3 regions of the Bradyrhizobium sp. UFLA05-153 genome follow, and region 2 is predicted to be linked to each of the others. Evidence: riboswitches for the same ligand, from Rfam matches in the RefSeq annotation. Region 2 holds a riboswitch; each other region holds the start of a gene.
What was found. Region 2 has a riboswitch for cobalamin ahead of Q2941_RS00930 (energy-coupling factor ABC transporter permease). Riboswitches for the same ligand answer to the same signal wherever they lie in the genome.
Positions count from the first base shown of each region.

Region 1: it holds a riboswitch for cobalamin, as region 2 does, so the genes downstream of both, Q2941_RS11410 (ribonucleoside-diphosphate reductase subunit alpha) here and Q2941_RS00930 (energy-coupling factor ABC transporter permease) in region 2, are expected to answer to the same signal.
Region 3: it holds a riboswitch for cobalamin, as region 2 does, so the genes downstream of both, metE (5-methyltetrahydropteroyltriglutamate--homocysteine S-methyltransferase) here and Q2941_RS00930 (energy-coupling factor ABC transporter permease) in region 2, are expected to answer to the same signal.

Region 1 covers NZ_JBBIAM010000014.1:122,694-125,965, reverse strand. The annotation lists gene Q2941_RS11420 (hypothetical protein) at 1-712, opposite strand, end outside; gene Q2941_RS11415 (glycosyltransferase) at 884-1,072, shown strand; cobalamin riboswitch at 1,401-1,618, shown strand; gene Q2941_RS11410 (ribonucleoside-diphosphate reductase subunit alpha) at 1,742-3,272, shown strand, end outside.
Region 2 covers NZ_JBBIAM010000001.1:197,049-200,320, forward strand. The annotation lists gene Q2941_RS00920 (cobyrinic acid a,c-diamide synthase CobB) at 1-848, shown strand, start outside; gene cobA (uroporphyrinogen-III C-methyltransferase) at 845-1,573, shown strand; cobalamin riboswitch at 1,622-1,841, shown strand; gene Q2941_RS00930 (energy-coupling factor ABC transporter permease) at 1,879-2,556, shown strand; gene cobF (precorrin-6A synthase (deacetylating)) at 2,602-3,272, shown strand, end outside.
Region 3 covers NZ_JBBIAM010000238.1:275-3,546, forward strand. The annotation lists partial or broken gene Q2941_RS50390 (TauD/TfdA dioxygenase family protein) at 1-257, opposite strand, end outside; cobalamin riboswitch at 835-1,058, shown strand; gene metE (5-methyltetrahydropteroyltriglutamate--homocysteine S-methyltransferase) at 1,165-3,272, shown strand, end outside.

The sequences.
Region 1 (3,272 bases), on a different contig from region 2:
CAAACAAAACGACCTCGTAGGAGCTCTTATATTCCGTTTTCACTCCGTCCAAGCCATGCTTCTGCGCCATCGCAGCCCATGCGCTCAGTTCGTCAGGTTCAACTTGATCATACCACTCGTCCATGACCGCCAATTTGAGTGGCTCTTGCGCCTCGACAATGAAGTACCGCCCAGAACTACCAGCATAGCCGTGTGCAGCGTTCACATCATTCTCTGAGGCCATCCAAATAGCTTTGCCCGAATGCCCGCTTTGCCCCGCGCCGCCCCACACTCCATCCCTATTAGCATGGTTGAACTTGGTCCCCGCAGGAAGTTCTTCTATCTTGCTGCTCTCCCAACCAAGATTCCTAGGTGGAACCCTTGGGTGCCTATCGTCAGGGCAAATCGGATTAGTGGGCGGCTGCTGATGTTGCATGTCGAACTCTTTACAGGTGCGCTTGAGTTTATCCATTGATGGCTGACGTGTTGCTGTCGCTTGGATCAATGTTAGCGCGGTCAGTTGACCGGATCGCAGAGTATTGCACGCAATCATCGAAGCAGGCGCAGGTGTCATGGCTAAAGCAACAATGACGAGACGGCCCTTTTTCGGTTGACGCCCCGTTTGGTTTGATTTGGGATGTCTAGGCGGCCCGCGGTGAACGGCCAAAGATGGGCCATCGGCTACAAACGCAACAAAACCATTCGTGCGTGTGCAACTGAAATCGAATTTCAAAAACTGGAATCTCGACCTGATCCACAGGCTATATAGGGGCGACCTCAGAAGTCTGGGACAATCTCGAGCCGATTGCCGAGATCCGAACGCCCCACCTCACTTGGTGCCAGGTACGATTTTGCGATCGTCCGCAAGAGCACTGGCGTAGGACAGAGATGAAGCTGCTTGGAAGTGCATGGTGCGCGTACGCCTCGTGCCCTTTGCAGAAAAGGACGATTGGGGAAGTCTGTCCGTCCATGGATTGGATCATACGATGTGCTGGTGCTGCCTTCGCGGCTCGATGGTCGACCGGTCGTCGTGCTAGAGGTGCTCGCGCTCGGGGTTCCGGTTATTGCTTCCGCCATTGGTGGACTACCGTGAGCTTATACAGGATGGCGTAAACGGCTTTCTTTGCCAGCCGCGACAGATTTGCGAATTTGCCAACAGAATTGAAAAGCTTGCGCTCGATCGGAATTTGCTGAAGGGGATGAAGCAAGCTGCGAGAGCCGGCGCCGAGAGAAGCCTCGACGCGCGTAAAAAGCTTTCTCGCTATGAGCAAGGATTGAGAGCATTAGCCGGCTGTGCGAATTGACTATGGTGGCGACGATCAGAAGCGTTCTTGAGTTCGTCAATACTCGATAACTGATGGGGGATGGGCCGTCCGCGTGCGCCCCATGAAATCAATCATTGACAGCTTGCCTCGAATATCTCCATATATGGGGGTCACGGTCCTACTGCGTCCGCAAGATGTAGTGGCTAAGAGGGAAGCCGGTGAACTGCGCCTTTGGTGCGGAATTCCGGCGCTGCCCCCGCAACTGTCAGCAGCGAGCTGCTTCCGGACAACGTCACTGGTGCGCCTGCGCCGGGAAGACAGGAAGCAAGCAACGACCTGCGAGCCAGGAGACCTGCCGTGACGATCTGAACGTCCACGGGCGGGGTGTCCCGGCGGTCGCTTGCACGCATCGTCCGGCAACGCATCTGCCGGCGTTCCGGCAGCGTCCTTCCTTATCGCCCCGTCCAAACACAACGCGCGCATCACGGGGCCCTTTGATGTCACTGAACCTGCACGACGCGGACACCGCTTCCGCACCCATCATCCAGTTGCGTCCACAGTCACTTGCGGCTGCTTCCAGCGAGCCGGCCATGCAGATCATTCGCCGCAACGGGAAGGTCTCGCCGTTCGATTCCGCCAAGATCGCGGTCGCGATGACCAAGGCTTTCCTCGCGGTAGAGGGCAGCACTGCGGTTGCTTCGCGCCGCGTTCACGAGAGCGTTGAGCAATTGACGGCCGAAGTCGTAGCAGCCCTGATGCGCCGCGCAGGTGAGGGGCGCACCTTTCATATCGAGGACGTGCAGGATCAGGTCGAACTCGCCTTGATGCGCAGCGAGCACCACAAGGTCGCCCGGGCCTACGTGCTCTACCGCGAGGAACGGTCCCGCCAGCGCGCCGAGGAAGCGGCCGCGCAGCCGGAGCCCGTCGCCGCATCGACCCTTCACGTCACGCTGCCGGATGGCTCGCGCGTCGGTCTGGACACGCGCCGGCTCGAGCTGATCATCAATGAGGCCTGCGCCGGTCTCGACGGCGTCTCCGCAGCCCCCGTGCTGGCCGAGACCACCCGCAATCTCTACGACGGCATCAGCCAGGACGAGCTGGCGCTGGCCTCGATCATGGCCGCGCGCACGCTGGTCGAGCAGGAGCCCAGTTATGCCTATGTCAGCGCGCGCCTGCTACTCGACAAGCTCCGCGGCGAGGTACTGTCGCATGTCCAAGGCGTTACGACGTCGGCCTCGCAGGCCGACATGGCGACGCGCTATGCCGAATACTTTCCGGCCTATGTGAAGGTCGGGATCGCAGCCGAACTGCTCGATCCCGAACTCGCCCGTTTCGATCTCGGCCGCATCGCTGCGGCGCTGAAGCCTGAGCGAGACCTGAACTTCCAGTTCCTCGGCCTTCAGACGCTCTACGACCGTTATTTCCTGCATCAGCAAGGCAAGCGAATCGAGCTGCCGCAGGCCTTCTTCATGCGCGTGGCGATGGGCCTGGCAATTCGAGAGATCGACCGCGAAGCCAAGGCGATCGAGTTCTACGATCTCTTGTCGTCGTTCGACTTCATGGCCTCGACGCCGACGCTGTTCAATTCCGGCACGGTGCGCCCGCAGCTGTCGTCCTGCTTCCTCACCACCGTATCGGACGACCTCGATGGCATCTTCAAGTCGATCAAGGACAATGCGCTGCTCGCAAAGTACTCCGGCGGCCTCGGCAACGATTGGACACCTGTGCGCGGCCTCGGAGCCCACATCAAGGGCACCAACGGCGAAAGCCAGGGCATCATCCCGTTCCTGAAGGTGGCCAACGACACCGCGATCGCCGTCAACCAGGGCGGCAAGCGCAAGGGCGCGGTCTGCGCCTATCTGGAGACCTGGCACGTCGATATCGAGGAATTCCTCGATCTGCGCAAGAACACAGGCGATGACCGCCGCCGCACCCACGACATGAACACCGCCAACTGGGTGCCGGACCTGTTCATGCAGCGCGTCGACGCCGACGATGAGTGGACGCTGTTCTCGCCGGACGAGACGC
Region 2 (3,272 bases):
CGAGCCCGCGGCATGAGGATCTCGTGCGGCGTGCGATGAACGATGCCGGCATTGCGGTGTTCGGCGCGTTGCCGCGCCATGCCGAGATCAGCCTGCCGAAGCGGCATCTCGGCCTGGTGCAGGCCGAAGAGCAGGCGGAGATCGGAACCCTGATCGATGAAGCGGCGCGCTTTGTCAGTGAGCACGTCGATCTCGATGCCGTGCTGGGCGCGGCGTCCACATGGTTGGCGCAATCAGCCACGAATGGGCTCAACGTCACGCCGCCGGGCCAGCGCATTGCGCTGGCGCGCGACGCCGCGTTTTCCTTCGTCTATCCACATATGCTCGAGGCCTGGCGCGACGCCGGTGCGGAGATCCAGCCGTTCTCGCCGCTCGCCGACGAGGGACCCGATGCAAGCGCCGATGTGTGCTGGCTGCCCGGCGGTTATCCCGAGTTGCATCCCGGCCGGCTCGCAGTGAATACGCGCTTTCGCGAGCGCATGCGCGACTTCGCCGAGACGCGGCCGGTCCATGGCGAATGCGGCGGCTACATGGTGATGGGCGCGACCTTGACCGATGCCGACGGCGCGCGGCACGAGATGCTTGGCCTCCTGGGCCTGGAGACGAGCTTTGCCAAGCGTCGCATGCATCTCGGCTATCGTCTTGCCGAGCTCGCGGCACCAATGCCGGGACGTCGGCCGGGCGCGCGCCTGCGCGGTCATGAATTCCATTATTCGACGATTCTCGCGCAGCCTGATGTACCGCTTGCGATCGTGCGTGACGCGACAGGCGCTGTTGTCGCGGAGACAGGATCGCGGCGCGGGCATGCGACGGGCACTTTCTTTCACCTGATTGCGGAGGACCGGTGAGCGGCTTCGTCTCCTTCATCTCCGCCGGTCCCGGCGATCCCGAGCTTTTGACGCTCAAGGGCGCCGCGCGGTTGCGCGGGGCCGACGTCATCCTCTATGACGATCTCGCGTCCGGCGCGATCCTCGAGCTTGCCCGGCCCGGGGCCAATCTGGTGGCGGTCGGAAAACGCGCTGGCCGGCCCTCGACCAAGCAGCAGCACGTCAACCGCCTGCTGGTCGATTATGCGGCGACCGGTGCGCGCGTGGTGCGGCTGAAATCCGGCGATGCCGGCATCTTCGGCCGGCTCGAGGAGGAGATCGAGACGCTTCGGGCGTCGGGGATCGGCTACGAGATCGTGCCCGGCGTCACCTCGGCCTGCGTCGCGGCGGCTCAAGCCGGCATCCCCCTGACCCGGCGAAACACCGCGCGCCGGGTGCAGTTCGTGACCGGGGCCGACGTGACCGGACAGTTGCCGCAAAATCTGAACTGGGCGGCGCTGGCCGACCCGGACGCGACGACGGTGGTCTATATGGGCCGGCGCACGTTTCCGGATCTGGCCGCAAAGCTGATCGCGCATGGTCTTTCGCCGGAAACGCCAGCGCTGTTTGCGGAATCCCTGGGCCGCGTCGATGAGCGGCTCGTCCGGACCACGATCGCAAGGCTCGCCGAAGAGCTCACGCAGGCCGCGCCCGCGACCACGGCCGCCGTCATCCTGTTTGGCGCATTGGCGGGAGAATCTTCGTGATGATGCCCGTGGCCGCCGTTCGACCCTTGACGCCCGGCTTGCGAAAGGGGCACACAAGAGGGGCATGGTGCTCGATGCGGCGCAAAGCGTCGGAGCATAATCGGGAATGGGGGTGGGCGGACCCAGTTGCGGCGCCCCAAACCCCAGCCGCCCCCGCGACTGTAAGCGGTGAGGGGCTCCGATCCGCCACTGGGCCGCAAGGCCCGGGAAGGCCGGAGATCCCCTTCGATCCGCGAGCCAGGAGACCGGCCCTGCACGTTTGGACGCCAAGGCCGTCGGGTGTGACGGCAGGAAGGACTTGAACCATGCATATCGAACCCGGAATCGTGACGGGCGCCAAGCTCGTGTTGAGTTACGCAACCGGCATCGCCGCGGGCGGCGTTGCGCTGAAGCTCGCGGCCGAGACCGTGCGCGAGCAGGGCATCAGCTCGTTCGCGGTGCGGACGGCTGCGACGACCGCGCTGGTCTTCACCTTCTTCGAGATCCTGCCGCACTTCCCGGTCGGGGTCTCCGAGGTGCACTTCATCCTCGGCTCGACCCTGTTCCTGCTGTTCGGTGCGGCACCGGCAGCCCTTGGTCTCGCGCTTGGCCTCCTGCTGCAAGGCCTGTTCTTCGTGCCTACTGACCTGCCGCAATATGGCATGAACGTCACCACGCTCTTGGTGCCTCTGTTCGCCATCCAGGCGCTCGCGACCCGCATCATTCCCCGCAACACGGCCTATGTCGACCTGCAGTATCGTCAGGCGCTGGCGCTCTCGACGGCGTATCAGTCGGGCATCATCGCCTGGGTTGCGTTCTGGGCCATCTACGGTTCGGGCTTCGGCGCGACCAACCTCGCCAACATCGCGATCTTTGCCGCGTCCTATGCGCTGGTCATCGTGATCGAGCCGCTCGCCGATCTCGCGGTGCTGGCGCTGGCAAAGTCGCTGCGCGGCGTCACCGCGCCCGGTCTCGTCACCCCGCGCCTGCACAACGCGGCGTAGAGATGATTTGAAGGGCGGCCGCCATAGCCGCCCTTCACACTCGTGATGCTCACACTTTCCCTGATAGGTATCGGTTGCGGCGATCCCGAGCAGCTCACGCTCGCCGCGATCCGTGCCATCAACGCGGCCAATCTCGTTCTGATCCCGCGCAAGGGAGCGCAGAAGTCCGATCTCGCCGACCTGCGGCGGACGATTTGCGCCGATGTACTCACCAACAAAGAGACGCGGATCGCGGAGTTCGACTTGCCGGTGCGTAACGCGGGCGAGGCTGATTACTGCAGGGGCGTCGACGACTGGCACGATGCGGTCGCGGCAGCCTGGTCGCGGGAGATTGCGCAGCATCTCGGACGCGAGGGCCGAGTCGCGCTGCTGATCTGGGGCGATCCCTCGCTCTATGACTCCTCTTTGCGGATCGCGCGACGGCTTGATCCTTTGCCCGCGATCGAAGTCATCCCCGGCATCACCTCGATCCAGGCGCTGTGCGCGGCGCATGCGCTGCCGCTGAACGATATCGGCGAGCCTTTTCTGGTCACGACAGGGCGGCGACTGCGCGAAGGCGGCTGGCCTGACGGCACCGGCACCGTGGTGGTGATGCTAGACGGCGCCACGGCATTTCAGTCGCTCGATCCGCAAGGCCTGCAGATCTGGTGGGGCGCCTATCTCGGCATGCCCGATCAGATCGTCATGTCGGGTGCATTGGCCGAGATCGGTCCCCG
Region 3 (3,272 bases), on a different contig from region 2:
ATGGCGCCGAGCGTTGGATGAGGTGCCGGACTTCCAAAACGAAGGGCAAAGCGCTCCTGCTCAGCATCGTCGAGATGCCCCTGGTCGCGGAAGAAGATAACCTTGTGCTCCAGCAGCAGCTCATTGATCGCGGCGATCGTCTGGTCCGGCAAGTCGCCCGACAGCTTGACGTTTCGGATCTCTGCACCGATGCGCGCTGCGCGTTTGACGATGTCGGCGCGAGGAATGATGCTATCCGACGATACGGCTGCATCCATAGTGACACTCTCCAATTTGCGGTTTGTTCGCCAGCCCACGCAAGTCATCCGCGACAGGAGCCGAAAATTGCGGACCACATCGCGGGGATCCGTCATAATCCGCGGCGACAACCCTTTTTGTGCTCCTCAGGCGACCTCGTAAAATTGACCGGATCTGTCAATTCGATCAATTCCTAGCATTGGTAGTTGACCGGCCCAAAATGCCTTGCACTTTGCTGGGACGTTGATGCAGATGTTGCAATTCGGCGCCGACGAACAAGAAAACCGTCCGCGTTGGAGTCGACAACGACGCCCCTCAAGGTCTTGTTGGTCGAGATCGATTTTGATTCGTACTATTCGATCAATGTGGCTATCCGCAGCGGCGGAGGTCGACACCAAAGGCCTAATGGACCACTATACGGTGCAATCGCACGTCACAGTGTTACGCCCGAAATCGTCGAGCAGATCCTGCCGCGTAGAGCTTTGCACGACGATTGCTACGGACAGATGCGAAGGGCTCGATGCTTTCTTCGTTAAGACAGTCTCGGCCCGCGCAGCAAAGGTAATCCGCAGAGGTTGACGTTACGCCTCTGGTGCAGATAATCGAAGTCGTCGAGGTTCTCCAGATCTCCTTTGATCTGGAGCTAAGAGGGAAGCCGGTGCGTCCTCGATCCGTTCAGGATTGAAGCAATGCCGGCGCTGCCCCCGCAACTGTAAGCGGCGAGCCGCATCCACACGTGTCACTGAAGCAGGCGCTTCGGGAAGGCCGGATGCAGGCGATGACTCGCGAGCCAGGAGACCTGCCCCGACAACATAATCGACCACGGGCGGGGTGTCCGGTGGTACGCCGAGCAGCAGGGCGCTTTCGCGGCCCTTCTGCCTGCGTTTCCGCCATAGCCTTTGCTCCAACCACAATGGGGTTAAAGCTATGTCTCTTCCCTCACTTCCTGTCGCAACCCTCGGCATGCCACGTATCGGGCCACGCCGCGAACTCAAGCTGGCGCTCGAAAGCTACTGGGCGGGCAAGATCAGCGAGCGGCAGCTTCTTGAAGCTGCGGCCGGTCTTCGTGTCGCCAACTGGGCACGGCAGAATTCGCTTGGCGTCACAGTTATCCCATCCAATGACTTCTCACTCTATGACCAGGTTCTCGACACGAGCGTGATGGTCGGTGCGATTCCTGAAGCGTACGGTTGGGAGGGCGGTCCGGTCTCGCTGAAGACCTATTTCGCCATGGCACGGGGCTCGCAAGACCAGGAGCACGACGGTCAAGCCCATCATGGCCATGGCGCCGCTGCACAGGAAATGACCAAGTGGTTCGATACCAATTACCACTACATGGTGCCCGAATTCCATAAAGGTCAGACTTTCAGGCTTTCCTCCCGCAAGCCGATCGAGGAATATGAGGAGGCGAGAGCCCTTGGCTATCAAACGCGCCCTGTCCTGATCGGACCAGTCACCTTCCTTAAGCTCGGCAAGAGCGCCGACTTGGCGTTTGATCCGATTTCGCTGCTCGATAGCCTCGTTCCGGTCTATGTCGAGGTCCTCCAAGAACTGGCGAAACGTGGAGCCGAGTGGGTCCAGCTTGACGACCCCTGCTTGGTGCTTGATCTGGACGAGACCACACGAAGCGCGCTGCAGCGCGTCTATCGGCGTTTCGCCAAGGAGGTGCCCGGCATCAAGATCATGCTTGCCACTTATTTCGGTGCAATTGGCGACAATCTGGCGACTGCTCTGGGGCTGCCAGTGGCCGGATTGCACGTCGATCTTGTCCGCGCTCCCCAACAATTGAGCCGGATTGAACTCGGCGCCCGCGCGGACCTCGTGATTTCGCTCGGCATCATCGATGGCCGCAACGTGTGGCGTTCCGACCTGTCGGCACTTGTGGAGCGGTTCAAGCCCGTCATTGCGACGTTCGGCAAGGATCGCGTGCAGCTGGCGCCTTCCTGCTCACTCCTGCATGTCCCAATCGACCTTGAGCTAGAGACCGATCTCGATACTGACGTAAAGAGCTGGCTTGCCTTCTCGGTTCAGAAGATTGGCGAGCTCGCAACGTTGGCGAAAGCGCTCGCGGCCGACGGAAAGGTCGTTGCCGCCGCGTTTGCCGAATCAGACTTTGCGGCGACGGCCCGCCGAGCTTCCCCGAAGATCCATGACACGGCCGTTGCCCAGCGTACGGCGGCGATTGATGCGGTTATGCGCCGCCGCAATAGCGCTTTTGAGAGCCGGGCCGAGGTTCAGCGCAAGCGTTTCGGCCTGCCGCTCTTCCCCACGACCACGATCGGGTCGTTCCCGCAGACGGCCGAAGTCCGCACTGCTCGCGCCGCGCGTGCCAAGGGAAAGTTAACAGACGCGCAATATGAACAATTCCTGAGGGATGAAACGGCTCGCGCCGTCCGATGGCAGGAAGACATCGGGCTCGACGTGCTCGTACACGGCGAGTTCGAGCGCAACGATATGGTCCAGTATTTCGCTGAGCAGCTCTCCGGGTTCGTATTCACTAAGCACGGCTGGGTGCAATCTTATGGCTCCCGTTACGTTCGCCCTCCGATCTTATTCGGCGATGTCTCCCGGCCGAAGCCGATGACCGTCGAATGGTGGAGCTACGCGCAATCGCTGACCAGAAAGCCTATGAAGGCCATGCTTACGGGGCCGGTGACAATCCTGACTTGGTCGTTCGTCCGTGACGACATTCCACGCAGCGAGGCCTGCCGTCAGATCGCGCTCGCGATCCGTGACGAGGTCGCCGACCTCGAAAAGTCGGGCGCAACCATGATCCAAATCGATGAGGCAGCGCTACGCGAAGGTTTGCCGCTCCGTCGATCCGACTGGAAGGCTTATCTCGACTGGGCAGTCGAGAGCTTCCGCATCTGCTCCTCTGGTGTTGCCGATGCAACGCAGATCCATACCCATATGTGCTATTCGGAGTTCAATGCCATCATTGATGGAATCGCCGCGATGGACGCAGATGTCATCTCGATCGAAACGTCCCGTTCTAAGATGGAACTGCTCGATGCATTCACTGCCTTCAAATACCC